One region of the Pseudidiomarina tainanensis genome, then DNA from elsewhere that is predicted to be linked to it. Evidence: predicted binding sites of a transcription regulator. Region 1 holds the regulator's gene; the other holds the start of a gene.

Region 1 (7,627 bases):
GATTGCTTGAGCTACCATGTTTTGTCCGGTGGGATTACTTGCCAAAAAGTTGACGACTTTGGTTTCGCCTGGATGAACTCGAACAGATTTCACTTCCGGTTCAAAACCCCAAGGCATTCCTTTATTTACCCGAGTAATAAATTGCACATTGATGGTGCGCGAAGTGTCTACGCTACGAACGTTTGCAGCGGCCTGCTCATTTTTGGTGCGGCCGTTGAATCCGGTAATATCGCAGAACACTTCATACAACGGCACCAGTGCAAAGCCGAAACCAAACATGCCGACAACGACAAACAATAAGCGTCGCACAACGCGCGCATTATCTGCGCGCGGTGCTGGGTTTGGTGTTGGGCTATTGGTCGTCATGACTACTTCACCTCAGGTGGTGTTTCAAAGGTGTGGTATGGCGCCGGTGACGGTACTGTCCACTCGAGACCTTCTGCACCATCCCATGGTTTGGCAGGTGCTTTCTCACCACCGCGAACACATTTGATGACCACAGCTAGGAAAATCAGCTGCGATAAACCAAATGCAAAGCCACCAATACTAACGATTTGGTTAATATCAGCGAACTGTAGCGAGTAGTCTGGAATACGGCGTGGCATACCAGCAAGACCTGCGAAGTGCATTGGGAAGAACAGCACGTTCACGGAAATTAGCGAGCACCAGAAATGCCACTTCGCTAACGTTTCGTCGTACATGTGACCAGTCCACTTCGGTAACCAGTAATATGCTGCTGCCATAATCGAGAAGATGGCTCCGCTCACCAATACGTAGTGGAAGTGAGCCACTACGAAATAGGTATCGTGATACTGGAAGTCTACTGGTGTAATCGCAAGCATCAAGCCGGAGAATCCACCGATGGTAAACAAGATCACAAATGCTAACGCGAACAGCATTGGGGTTTCAAAGCTGATAGACCCACGCCACATGGTCGCAACCCAGTTAAACACTTTCACACCGGTTGGCACCGAGATAAGCATGGTGGCGTACATGAAGAAGATTTCCGCGGCTACCGGCATACCCGTTGTAAACATATGGTGTGCCCAAACGAGGAAGCTCAAGCCCGCAATTGCTGCGGTTGCGTAGACCATCGACGAATAACCAAATAGTTTCTTACGAGAAAATGCAGGGATAATCGCCGAGACAATACCGAATGACGGCAAAATCATGATGTACACTTCAGGGTGACCGAAGAACCAGAAAATATGCTGGAACAACACTGGATCGCCACCACCAGCTGCATCGAAGAAGCTAGTACCGAAGTACTTATCTGTTAACACCATGGTCACCGCACCAGCAAGTACTGGCATGACCGCAATCAATAAGAATGCAGTAATGAACCATGTCCACACAAACAACGGCATCTTCATATAGGTCATACCCGGCGCACGCATGTTCATAATGGTCACGATCACGTTAATTGCGCCCATAATCGACGAAATACCCATGATGTGTACTGAGAACACGAATAACGCCGTGGAATCGCTACTGTAGGTGGTTGAAAGTGGCGCGTAGAACGTCCAGCCGAATGCTGGGCCACCGCCTTCCATAAACAATGAAGCGAGAAGGATTGCAAACGCGAATGGAAGAATCCAAAAACTCCAGTTGTTCATACGCGGCAATGCCATATCTGGCGCACCAATCATCATTGGTACCATCCAGTTTGCAAGGCCAGTAAATGCAGGCATAACCGCACCGAACACCATAATCAGACCATGTACAGTCGTCATCTGGTTAAAGAAGTGCGGGTCGACAAGTTGTAAACCAGGTTGGAAGAGCTCGGCGCGAATGACCATCGCCATGGAACCGCCAACCAAAAACATAATAAAACTGAACCATAAGTACATTGAACCAATGTCTTTGTGGTTCGTCGTGAATAACCAACGGGTAATACCCGATGGCGCGTGGTGGTGATGATCGTGATGATCCATCTCGCCAGCAACTGTGCTCATATCGGGTCTCCCCTACTTATTCAAATATTCATTAACGTCAGCGGCCTGAATCAGGTCGCCAGTATTATTACCCCAAGCATTACGCTCATAGGTGATAACGGCCGCAAGTTCACGCAAGCTTAACTGATTACCAAAGGCCTGCATGGCTGTGCCAGCTTTACCATTGACGACGATGTTGATGTGACCAGGTTTGTCGTTCATCACCATCGCAGTGCCTTTCAAGCTCGGGAATACGCCAGGAATGCCTTCACCGTTAGGCTGGTGACATGCCGCGCAGCTACCAAGATAGACGCGCTCACCCAATTCCATAAGCTCGTCTTTGCTCATCGACATTGAAAGTAAACGTTGCTCTTCTTCTTTGGCGGCTTTAGCGATGGCTTCTTGTTCGCTGATCCAAGCCTCGAATTCAGCAGGCTCTTTGGCGATAACGACAACTGGCATAAAGCCATGGTCTTTACCACACAGTTCAGCACACTGGCCGCGATAGATGCCGGGTTCGTCGATTTTCGTCCAAGCCTCGTTGATAAAGCCTGGGTTCGCGTCTTTCTTCACCGCAAAATCAGGAACCCACCAGGAGTGGATAACGTCGTCTGAAGTGACTAAGAAGCGAACTTTTGTATCGGTTGGTAGAACCAATGGACGGTCAACTTCCAACAGATAGTTTTCGCCTTTCTCTAGACGGTTGTTGATTTGATCTTGGCGGGTTGCAAGTAAACTAAAATATTCAACATCACGGTCGAAATATTTGTAGTGCCATTTCCACTGTGAGCCGGTTACGAGAACAGTCACCTCAGCTTCAGACGCGTCTTCCATCGCAAACAGTGTCTTGGTAGCTGGAATGGCCATACCGACCAGAATCAAAAATGGAATAACGGTCCACAGAATTTCTACTTTAACGTTCTCATGAAACGTAGCAGGTTTGTGGCCTTTCGATTTGCGGTGCAAAATCATTGAAACAAACATTGCGCCGAAAACGATGACACCTATCACACAGCAAATATAAAAAATTGTCATGTGTAGGTCGTACACGCGTTGACTGATCTCGGTAACCCCTTGAGTCAGGTTCAACTGCGATTGCGCACTAGCAGCAAGTGGAATACTTGCTAATAGCGCAGTGATGAGTCTAGTACTCACGCGACATCTCCTCTCATTCTTCCGACGTGGTTTTCCCACGAATACACCGAAGTGCGAGCCTGAAGAACAACGAGGTGAGTAGAAAAAGGAACAGCATTTCAAAAGAAAATCGCTTTCCCCACTAACCCTTTGTTGTTATGTATCAAAGTTTATTATTGTTTATTGTGTTAGCAGTTAATGCACATTCAAAATACCATTTTCTGGTGAAAAAGAAACCGCCATTTCGAATAATTTTTACATTCAAGTATAAAAAAAGGGCTGCACTGCAGCCCTCAACTGACAACCTTCACAAGCAGGATTAGTGGAGTGGGGGAAGTGAAGGTAAATCGTTAAAGACAAAACTGTGTGTATGGCTGACTTTACTCGCCATTTTTAGACGCTGTTGCATGCGTGGTGACATTTCACCTAACCAGCTCAATACCAAGCTGCTGGTACCCGCTAGTAACGCCTGTTCAGTTGCCCATTCACGTTCATCTTGATTGCGACCGTGAACCCAGCGAATCCGAGTGCGGCTAATACCTGCTGCCACGAGTTGCTCAATCACTTCACGACGTGCGCCGATAACGGTCACCCATTGATGAGTGCGAAGCGATAAAGCATGCAAACGCGGTAACACACTTTCCAAATCAGTTTGACTGGCAGAAAGCTCTGGTGCACCCGACCAAATATCGAATGCTGATTCATTAAATTGATTGCCAAATTGATTTCTCATAACCATGCTCCGTTACGGATCACACCAACAGCTAACCCTTCTATGGTGAAGTACTGGTGAGTGAGATCGACTTGAATAGGTGAAAACTCGTCATTCTCTGGGTGCAACAGAATCATGTTGCCGCGACGCTCAAAGCGTTTCACAGTGACGTCGTCTTCAACGCGAGCCACAACAATCTGTCCGTTGCGTGCTTCATGTGTTTTGTGAACAGCAAGCAAATCGCCGTCCAAAATACCGATATCTTTCATGCTCATACCGTTAACGCGCAGTAAGAAGTCGGCGTGCGGTTTGAACAGGTTTTGGTCAACCTGATAGTGGCTCTCAATGTGCTCTTGCGCCAAAATGGGTTCGCCAGCAGCGACCTGACCTATAAGAGGTAGTCCTTCAGGTACATCTTCGTCCTCGACACCGATGAGACGAATGCCGCGTGACATACCCGGCATCATTTCAATCACACCTTTCTTCGCAAGCGCTTTCAGATGTTCTTCAGCAGCATTCGCTGATTTGAAACCAAGGAGCTGCGCAATTTCAGCGCGTGTTGGTGGCATTCCTGTCGCATCAATATTGTCTTTGATGAGACTCAGAATCTGCTGCTGTCGTGGCGTTAATGGTCGCATGTGAATACCTGTTTATCTATACAGTGATACTGTGAGTATATACAGGTGTTTTCGTTTCGCAACTTTTTTGTGCAAAATTTTTTCATTCAGACAAATTCAAGCAACAGTGGTATGCTTTATACGTTTGTATTTTGTGGGGATATTGCATGAGTCTGAAAGGCTTTTGGCGCGGCATAATGTATTGGCCAGTACGCTGGTTAACGCGCTTTGAAACAATTCTTGATGACGCGACAGCGCAGATTGTTGGCGACAATAATGTGGTCTATGTCATGCGCTCAACGTCGAACACCGACATGTTGGTGGCACAGCGTGCGTTGAAGCAGGCAGGCTTACCTGATCCAACCGAAGACTTGCTGATTAATGGTCAGCAGTTGGCTCGGGTCATGTTTTTGGATCAAACCGACCATGGTTCGGCCGAAAAAGCGATTGAGGATTTTGAAAAGTTAATTGCAGCCCATCAGCAAGATCAGCAACTGAACGTGAAAGTGGTTCCAATCGGGTTATTTTGGGGGCGCAAACCTGGCCAAGAAGCGCGCCAAGGTCATACTATGGTCGCCGATATTGATAACCCGGGTCACTGGCGTAAATTTTGGCTGACGATGTTTTCAGGTCGCCATATTTTAATTCGCGCGAGTTCACCAGTGCAGTTACGTGACATGGCAGAACAGCACGGGTCTACGCAACGCTTAGCGCATAAACTGGCGCGCGTGGCGCGTGTTCATTTTGTGCGCCTTCGCCATGCAGTAGCCGGACCGAAAATGACTGAACGAGCAGTAGTTATACAAGATTTGTTGGATACACCTGCGCTTCAGCAAGCTATTGCAGATGAAGCTCGCAGTAAAAAGATCTCTGTACCGCAAGCGCGAAAAACTGCGGAAAAATACCTTCATGAGATTGCTGCAAGTTACAGTGACACCTTAGTCCGCTTGCTTGACCGTTTCATGACTTGGTGCTGGAGCCGGATTTATAACGGCATCCACATTGAGGGCGGCGAACGTATTCGTGAGCTTGCAGAAGCGGGGCACGAAATTGTGTATGTGCCATGCCATCGTTCGCACATGGATTACTTATTATTAAGTTATGTGATTTATAAAGAAGGCTTGGTTCCACCGCACATCGCGGCTGGCGTGAACCTGGATTTCTTCCCAGCTGGCCCGTTGTTCCGTCGTGGCGGTGCATTCTTTATCCGCCGCAGCTTCCGCGGTAACAAACTTTATTCGACGGTATTCCGTGAGTATTTAAACCGCTTATTTCAAAAAGGGTACCCGGTTGAATATTTCACTGAGGGTGGACGCAGTCGTACCGGACGTTTATTACCGCCGAAAACGGGTATGGTCGCGATGACGGTGCAAGGAATGCTACGCGGTCAACAACGCCCGATGTCGCTCGTTCCAGTTTACTTAGGCTACGAGCATGTGATGGAAGTTGGCACCTACCTCAAAGAATTAAAAGGTAAATCGAAAGAGAAAGAATCGGTGTGGCAGGTGCTGAGCAGTTTGCGGCACTTGCGTAATTTCGGACAAGGCTATGTAAGCTTCGGCGAACCGATTAATCTTGGTGAAGCGCTTGAAAAGCTACAACCGAATTGGCGTGATTCAATCACCACCGGGGCTGAAGAGCCGGAGCGTCCGAAATGGTTGACCCCGACGGTTAATTTACTTGCAGACCAGATCATGTGCAGAATAAACAATGCCGCTGCGTTTAACAGTGTGAACTTATGTGCGCTGGCCATTCTGAGCTCGGAGCACCATGCGCTGACTCGTGAGGAGCTGGTGAGTCAGCTCAACCTGTACACACGCATTATGCGTGAAGTGCCCTACAGTAAAGATGCCTATGTGCCGGAAGAAGACGGTGAACAGCTGTGGCAACTGGCGAAGAAGCATGACAAGTTTATTGTTGAAGCGGATGGTATCGGCGAGTTGATTCGTCTCGATGGCTCCACTGCCATCGCCATGACGTATTATCGCAACAATATTATGCATATGGTGATTGTTCCAGCATTATTAGCGGCCTTTGCGCTTGGTCATAAACGCTTCACTGCTGAAGCTGCGGGCAAGTTATTAACCGAGTTACATCCATTGCTACAAAACGAATTGTTTATTAGCCATAACGCGGACGACATGACATTTTGGGTCAATGCGTTACTTGAGCAATATGTGCAATGTGGGTTGTTAACTGAGGCTGGCGAGGGTGTTTATGCGGTCGCCAAACGTGACTCACGCGCGTATTCACAGTTAGTGTTGTTGGCGCGTAGTTCAAGTGAAACGGCACAACGCTATGCCATTGTGTTGGAATTACTCCAGCAAGCACAACCGATTTCGCGCAGCGATCTAGAGCACCATTCAGTACAGCTCGCTGAGCGGTTGAGCTCGATTCATGGGGTGAATGCGCCGGAGTTCTTCGATAAAAAAGTACTCAGCACACTCATTGGTACGCTGAAATCCGAAGGTTATTTTAGTGTGATTGATTCTGGTGAAATGATGGCTGACCAGCGCGTCGGCGAGCTCAGCGACGCCGTTGATTTGTTGCTTGAACCTGCGGTTCTACAAACCATTCGTCAATCAGTGCAACAGTTGGTGAAGGCTGAACGTTAATCCGCTCGGCCTTAAACCTATTAAAACCAATAATGCGCAGCAACAGCGAGAGTTAATACCCAACCCACGTTGTTGTTGTGCAAAAATGCTTGAAAGCAACGCCCAGGCTCACGATACCAAATCAGGTAGTGTTGCCAGATAAATAGTAAGACAATCACGGCTAAGCCGGCCCAGTAAACCCAGCCAAACAACAATAAGTAACCCAGCCATCCAAGCAGTGCCAGCGTGATGAGTTGCAGCACAGCAATAGCAAACTTGTCGTGCCCACCAAACAAAATCGCAGTCGATTTCACGCCAATTTTAAGATCATCAGCACGGTCAGCCATCGCGTACTCAGTGTCGTATGCCACAGTCCAAGCGATATTGGCAACAAACAGTATCCAAGCAATCAGTGGCAGCCCTTGGTCTAACGCGGTAAATGGCATTAAGACCCCAAAGCTAAAAGCGATACCTAACACCACTTGAGGTAACTGGGTAAAGCGTTTGCAAAACGGATATAAAGTGGCGACGCCTGCAGCGGCAAAACTCATCAAAATAGTGGCCTGGTTAAATTGCAGAACAATCACAAATGCAATCAGTATCAGCAGACCAAATAGAGCAAGTGCATGCCACGGT
Region 2 (7,627 bases), on a different contig from region 1:
GCGTGTAAACTCAGGCGTCAAAATACGCATGAATCCGGCTAACACGACAAGATCAGGCTGATAAGTATCAATTAAGCGCTGCAAATCAGCGTCGTAGGCTTCACGACTTGGATAGTCTTTGTGTGACAGCACTGCGGTGGCGATGCCAGCAGCTTGTGCTTTTTCCAAACCGCCAACATCCGCTTTGTTACTAATTACGGCAACAACTTCACCAGCGACGCGGCCATTATTGCAGGCCTCAACGATGGCCTGCATGTTGGTACCCGAACCGCTAATTAAAACAACAATTCGTTTCATGAATGGATTTCTACTTGCGCTTCGTCGCCCGTACGAGCTGCAACTTGACCAATAACCCAAGCATCTTCACCGTGCTCGCGCAGTAAACTTACCGCTTGATCAGCATGTTGTTGTGGTACAGCCATAATCAAACCAACACCGCAGTTAAAGGTGCGATACATTTCTTTGGTGGTGACGTTACCGTGCTGCTGTAGCCAATTAAATACAACTGGCCATTCCCAACTGCTATCGTCGATAACGGCTTTCGCTGACTCAGGGAGTACACGTGGAATATTTTCCCAGAAACCGCCACCAGTAATATGCGAAATAGCATGCACTTCATGCTTTTCAAGCAAGGCCAGTACCGACTTCACGTAAATTTTGGTTGGCGCCAGTAAATGCTCAGCTAGCGGTTTGCCGTCAAGCATTTCAGCCGCTGCATCGGTTTCACTCACTTCAAGAATTTTACGTACTAGTGAGTAGCCGTTTGAGTGTGGGCCTGAAGAGGCGAGGGCAATCAACGCATCGCCCGGAGCAACCTTGCTGCCATCAATAATTTGTTCTTTTTCGACCACACCCACACAGAAGCCAGCGATATCGTAATCGCCATGCTCATACATGCCCGGCATTTCTGCCGTTTCGCCGCCAATCAGCGCACAACCCGCTTGCATGCAGCCTTCGCCAATACCGGTTACCACATCTGCAGCAACATCGACATCCAGTTTGCCAGTAGCGTAGTAATCGAGGAAGAACAACGGCTCAGCACCTTGAACAATCAAGTCGTTTACACACATAGCAACTAAGTCGATACCCACGGTGTCGTGCTTTTTCAAGTCGATAGCTAAGCGTAGTTTTGTACCAACACCATCGGTGCCTGAAACTAAAACAGGCTGTTTGTATTTGGTTGGTAACTCGCAGAGTGCACCGAAGCCACCAATGCTACCCATTACTTCTGGGCGTTTGGTGCGTTTAGTGACGCCTTTAATACGTTCAACTAAAGCATTACCTGCATCGATATCAACGCCAGCGTCTTTGTAACTTAAAGATGGTTTTTCAGTGCTCACGGGTGGGTCCTCAGCTCGGGCAAAAAATTTGCGCGCTAGTTTAGCACTTTCAATGCGTTTGCGCGATAGTGGATTGCGTGCAGATAGTTGTTTTTTCGTTCAACTTTCAGCGTATAATAAACGCTCTCATCGTAGCGCGTGTTCGCACGCTTAGGCTGTTGTATGCAATTCAATGTTAACCAACTACAACTTGTTCCCGCGAGTCGTGAAGATATTGAAGCTTTAGAGCAAATTGAAAATTTAAGCTTTGTTACTGATCGCATTAGTCGCCGCAGTTTCCGGCGTTTTATTGATCAAAACATTGGTGATTTCAAAGTTGCGAAATGGCATCAGCAGGTGGTGGGTTATTATATTGTCTTGTACCGACAAGCCACTGAATTGGCGCGGCTATATTCGCTAGCGGTACATCCTGATTTTCGTCGTCGTGGAGTCGGCCGGCTGCTACTTCATAGCGCAGAAGATGATGCTGATGCGCGCTACTGTTTATTCATGCGTCTTGAAGTGAAAACCGATAATACTGCGGCGCTCAAGATGTATCATCATGCCGGCTATTACGATATGGAAATTCGTCCGGAATATTACGAAGACGACAGCGATGCATTAGTTTTGCAAAAACTTTTACCGCGATTCGAATCCAATGAACTAGATAACGGTAATCAGCGATTAGTGCCATACCGCACTCAAACCACCGAGTTTACCTGCGGGCCGGCAAGTCTGCTGATGGCGATGGCGTATTTTGATATTCCCTGCCATGACCCACATCATGAAGAATTAGAAATTTGGCGCGAGGCGACCACTATTTTTATGACCTCGGGGCACGGTGGTTGCGGCCCGCATGGCTTGGCTCGAGCCGCATTAAAACGCGGACTCTCGGTCGAATTACATGTGAGTGAACAGGGACCATTACTGCTTGATTCAGTGCGCAGTGCTGAGAAAAAGCAAATCATGGCGCGCATTCAAGAATCTGATATTGCTGCGCTACAGCAAGCTGAAGTACCAATTGTGGTTGGCGACTACTCGGTGAGTCAGCTATTACACGATTTATATCAAGGGAAGCTGGTCATAGCGTTGATCAGTACCTATGTATTCGACGAGAGTAAGGCACCGCACTGGGTGTTGATATGTGCCGCCGACGAGCACTATGTGTATATTAACGACCCTGATCAAGACAGTTTTCCATGGCAATCGCCAGCTGAACGCCAATACCTTCCTATTCCTTTAGCAACCTTTCGACGCGCCTTTGGATTCGGCAAGCGAAAGCAAAAAGCTGCGGTTGTCGTTCATACAATGTAAACGTAACTCACTGACTTTATTTACTTTCTCTTAACTTTGTTGTGGTTCGGTTGTGGGCTTTTGTCTGCTACGTTGAACATCTGGTGGATTTTTACTCACCAGTTTCTTGCAGCCGAATGTCGTATCCCGCCGCTGCTGTGTATCACTGGCTTGCAATAAGCCAATGACAACAATAAAAAGAGATAATACAGCATGAGAAAAACGAATATCATTGCGCTGTCAGCATTGGCAGTATCTATTTCTGCTGCCTTTGCGCAGCCTCCAGAACACTCAAACGCAAAGCCACTTCAAGCAGTCCAGTCGGTTGAATCCGACCAACCTCAGCGTTACATCATTAAATTCAAAGAGAACAGCAAAGCAGCTAAGCGCGCGGGTAATCGTGGCCGCTCTGAGCTAGCACTAGCACATGCCAGAGGAATGGTCGAAAAGGCCGGTGGTAAGGTAAAAGTGAGCATGCGCCACAATCTCGCCATTGCCGCTGAAATGTCACCGAAGGATATGAAACGGTTCCAGAAGAACCCGAATGTCGAATTTATCGAAGTTGATCAAAAACGCCGCTTTATGGCGCAAACCGTGCCTTACGGTATTAATATGGTGCAGGCAAATTTAGTTGACGATAGTGTTGCTTCCGCAGCTGCCGGCGGTAAAAAAATCTGTGTAATCGATTCAGGTTTAGATTTACCGCATGAAGATATGGGCACCCGCTTCGACACCATCAATGGCACAAATAACAGCGGTACTGGCAATTGGTATGATGAAGGCGGCCCGCACGGCACTCACGTTGCCGGTACTATTGCCGCATTGAATAACGGATTAGGTGTGCGTGGCGTGATTGGTAGTAACCCGAACATGCACATTGTGAAAGTGTTTAATGCCAGTGGTTGGGGCTACTCATCATCGCTGGTAGCAGCCATCGAAACCTGTGCTGACAATGGCTCAGACGTGGTGAATATGAGCTTAGGTGGTGGTGGTGCAAGCCAAACCGAAGCAAACGCCATGCAGAACTTGTTTAACCAAGGTGTGTTGTTAATCGCTGCGGCAGGTAATGACGGTTCTGCCTACAGCTCAACTGACGCGCTCTCATACCCAGCGTCATACAACGCTGTAATGTCAGTTGCAGCTGTCGATAGTAATAAAGCGCTTGCGTCGTTCTCGCAAAAAAACAGTCAGGTAGAAATTGCGGCACCAGGCGTGAACGTACTTTCAACTTATCCTGAGGGCACCGGTAGCCAAGGTAACTATGGCAACATGAGCGGAACCTCGATGGCATCGCCACATGTCGCCGGTGTTGCCGCGTTAGTTTGGTCACATCACCCGACTTGTAGTGCTTCGCAAATTCGTGATGCGTTGAATGCATCAGCGCAAGATCTCGGCTCAGCAGGCCGTGACGTGAAGTTTGGTTACGGGTTAGTGCAAGCAAAAGATGCTGTTGATTATCTCGATGCCAACGGTTGTGGTGGTTCAGGTGGCGGTGGCGATCCTGAGCCGCCTGCAGAAGGTGAGTTGAGCAACGGCGTTACGGTTTCAAATCTAGCTGCGAGTACTGGTGCTGAGCTCTATTACACGCTCAATGTGCCGGCCGGCGCTACTGATTTGAGCTTTAGCATGAATGGCGGCTCAGGTGATGCTGATTTGTATGTGCGTTTTAGCGCACAGCCAACCACATCAACCTATGATTGTCGTCCATACCAAACAGGTAACACCGAAACATGTACGATTTCGAACGTACAAGCTGGCACTTATCACGTCATGGTACGTGCTTATTCAAGCTTTTCCGGTGTGAACTTAACCGGTTCATTCACCGAGCCAAGCAGTGGCGGTGGAGAAGGTGGTTCAGCCTCAGCAACAGACCTATCTGGTGCAACCGGCTCGTGGACGCATTATTATGTTGACTTGCCAGCAGGTATGACGAGCTTGAACGTAACCATGTCAGGCGGCACTGGTGATGCCGACCTATATGTTCGCCAGGGCTCACAGCCAACTGGTTCGAGCTATGATTGTCGTCCGTACCGTTCAGGTAACAACGAAACCTGTGCGATTGACAATCCAGGCAGCGGTCGCTGGTACATCAGCTTGCAAGGTTATCAAGCCTATTCAGGCGTCGACTTACTGGTTGAATGGCAGTAACGCTGTTTAATTGCGCTGTCGGCACTTGAAATGGCTGACAGCGTCACCATATAGGTGTAGACTTAAATACGTTAACCTTAGGGGCTGATTTGGATTCGACGGAATACACGAAACCCAAGGTGCATGCCGAGGTGAGGCAGGCCTCGTAAAAAGCCTCAAACTAATAGTTGCAAACGACGACAACTACGCTTTAGCGGCTTAATAACCCGCTGAGTCCGACCCCTAGCGCTTTGTCTGTGAGACTAGGATCAGTCGGTTCACCCCAAAGCAGACTCGCGTGGAGGCTTCGCCCGTAGCCAAAGCGTTAAAACCAATCGGGATCGTCACCTTAAGTAGCCTGTCTGTCGGCGACTTGGTGATTAACTAAAAGACTGACTAAGCATGTAGGACCGAGGATGTAGGTATTACGGACGCGGGTTCAACTCCCGCCAGCTCCACCACATTCAAATAAAACGCCGCTCAATGAGCGGCGTTTTTGTTTATGCATTGTGATGTAACCGATAGCTACGCGACTTTACTCACCGCTGGTGCAGGTTTCGGTGCCGCTTTCTTCGCTGGCTTTTTCGCGCCAAGAGCAATAAGTACTTGGTCGCGCTCGCGGGCAAGGAAGAACGCTAAGTCTTCAATGGTTTTCTCATCGGTGACGGTTTCGCTACGTTCAAGTAGAGACAACAGTCCGTCCACCATGTCCAACATTTTGTCGTAGGCGTCAGCTTCTGCTTTACTTTTAAACGTCATTTTTTCCTCTCCGTCTCGCACAACAACGTATTGGGTTACTACAGCCATGGTTCATCCTCTTGGATATCGATAATGTACTGTGTATTTATACAGTTATCGTGTACCTCTTGCAACCTTACCAGCAATGTTTACGAGGTGAACCAAAGGTAACTCACTGATGAGGTTTCAATTTTTTCTTTGCGGCGAGAATTTCATCTAACGGAGCTTCTTGCGAACCGGGCATATTTTCGTCAGCTGCAACTTGCAGTTCACGCGCGTCGTATTCCCATTGTTCTAACACTTCCAGCTTTTCATTATCGCTTAAGTTGGTGTCGTTCAGAATGTCGCTTGGCTTGTTGTAGACCGCTGATGGGTCTCGTAATATCGCGTCGAGTCTCATAACGCCTCCTTAACTCAAGTGAGTTAATGCTAAGTCTCGTGTGATTTCACCCTTAAGTTTAGTCGAGTTAGCCGGTCTTGCCATTCTTCGTCATTCTAATATGGCAACATTGCCTGACAGTTTAAAACTTTGGCCGTGATTCTAATTTAAGAGCGAAAGCGCTATGATCGCGCCACTGTTAACCGCTACGTTAAATAAGAAGTGACACCATGAGCTTACCTAATTGTCCGAAATGTGATTCAAGTTATGTTTACGAAGACCAAGCACTGCTGATTTGCCCAGAGTGCGGTCATGAGTGGAATCCAAATGAAGTTGTCGAAGACGATACCAAGCAACTCAAAGATGCGAACGGTACGCCATTAGCCGAAGGCGATAAAGTAACGCTCATTAAAGATTTGAAGGTGAAAGGTTCGTCGCTAGTGTTAAAAGTAGGTACTAAAGCGGTGATTAAACGCTTTGTTGATGGCGATCACGATATCGATTGCAAAGTCGATGGCGCTGGCGACATGATGCTGAAATCACAATTTGTAAAGCGCCAAGGTGGCAAGGACGATTAAGCGTTATTCGTAAATCCCCATAAATAACTTAAGTGCCGACCTAGCGTTTGCTACGTCGGCACCGTTCTGAGCAGTATTTCACTTCATCCCAACAGCGTTCCCACTTTTTACGCCAAGTAAATGGACGGTCACAAACTGGACACACTTTTGTTGGTAAGTTTTGTTTCTTCTTCATGCCCCATTATTAGTATCAAACTCATTATTCAGATCAGTTTGAAAAACAACCAAATTTGACGGTGTAACAAGCGGTTGATAGGGTGAAAAACACACTCTCATTAAAAAGGCGTGCGCATGGACAGTTTTCTTACAAGTTGGGGGCAGTCTGTTTACACCAGTTTGGGATTTTTCTGGATGGCGCTCTGGGCGTTCGTGCTTGGCTATTTTATTAGTAGCCTGATCCAAGTTTTGATTACCAAACAACGCATGCGTAAAGCTATGGGAGATAACAACTTAAAGTCCGTCTCGTTAGGCACGTTCTTCGGCTTTATCTCGAGTTCATGTAGCTTTGCTGCGTTATCAACCACACGTGCTTTATTTAATAAAGGTGCGGCTTTTAGCGCGTCGATGGCATTTATGTTGGCATCGACCAATTTGGTTATCGAATTAGGATTTGTGATCTCGATTTTTCTCGGCTGGCAATTTGTGGTTGGAGAATATATCGGCGGGCTTTTATTGATTGCTTTGGTCTGGCTCTTCATCACGTTAACAAAGCCACATAAGTTGATTGAGAACGCTCGCCAAGATGAAGATGACGAAACTCACGAGCATGGCAGCGCTTGGTCTGATTTATTGCAATTAGATACTTGGCGCCAGGTTGGGCACAAGTATGTGATGGAATGGCAAATGGTGTGGCAAGACGTATTACTTGGCTTCACAGTCGCCGGAATTATCTCTGTGTTTGTGCCCAGTAGCTTTTTTGAATGGCTCTTTTTAGGGGTAGGAACGAATACGGAGATGAGTTTCTGGGCACTGTTACAACAAGCTGTGGTGGGCCCTATTGCTGCATTCTTCACCTTCATTGGTTCCATGGGAAATATTCCGTTAGCAGCGGTTCTTTATGGTGAAGGTGTTGCTTTTGCTGGTGTCATGGCCTTTATTTTTTCAGATTTAATTGTATGGCCGGTGCTACGTATTAACGCTCGCTATTACGGTTGGAAGATGGCGCTATACATTGCGCTCATGCTGTTCGTCTG

The links. Region 1 encodes LexA, which represses DNA repair genes until DNA is damaged. Its sites were predicted from a motif close to TACTGTATNNNNATACAGTA; they were not measured.
Region 2: BM292_RS00930 (YebG family protein) is a predicted target of LexA. The motif match lies at 5,574-5,593, and genes of this name have one in related genera.

What each region holds. Positions count from the first base shown of each region.
Region 1 is NZ_FOYU01000003.1:47,972-55,598, reverse strand. It holds gene BM292_RS08810 (cytochrome c oxidase assembly protein) at 1-366, opposite strand, end outside; gene ctaD (cytochrome c oxidase subunit I) at 369-1,955, opposite strand; gene coxB (cytochrome c oxidase subunit II) at 1,968-3,089, opposite strand; gene BM292_RS08795 (ImuA family protein) at 3,388-3,801, opposite strand; gene lexA (transcriptional repressor LexA) at 3,798-4,418, opposite strand; gene plsB (glycerol-3-phosphate 1-O-acyltransferase PlsB) at 4,565-7,012, shown strand; gene ubiA (4-hydroxybenzoate octaprenyltransferase) at 7,033-7,627, opposite strand, start outside.
Region 2 is NZ_FOYU01000001.1:200,238-207,864, forward strand. It holds gene purN (phosphoribosylglycinamide formyltransferase) at 1-297, opposite strand, end outside; gene purM (phosphoribosylformylglycinamidine cyclo-ligase) at 294-1,340, opposite strand; gene BM292_RS00915 (GNAT family N-acetyltransferase/peptidase C39 family protein) at 1,503-2,633, shown strand; gene BM292_RS00920 (S8 family serine peptidase) at 2,826-4,760, shown strand; RNA gene ssrA (transfer-messenger RNA) at 4,841-5,200, shown strand; gene BM292_RS00930 (YebG family protein) at 5,265-5,546, opposite strand; gene BM292_RS00935 (hypothetical protein) at 5,650-5,877, opposite strand; gene BM292_RS00940 (zinc ribbon domain-containing protein YjdM) at 6,087-6,434, shown strand; gene BM292_RS00945 (DUF2256 domain-containing protein) at 6,475-6,609, opposite strand; gene BM292_RS00950 (permease) at 6,726-7,627, shown strand, end outside.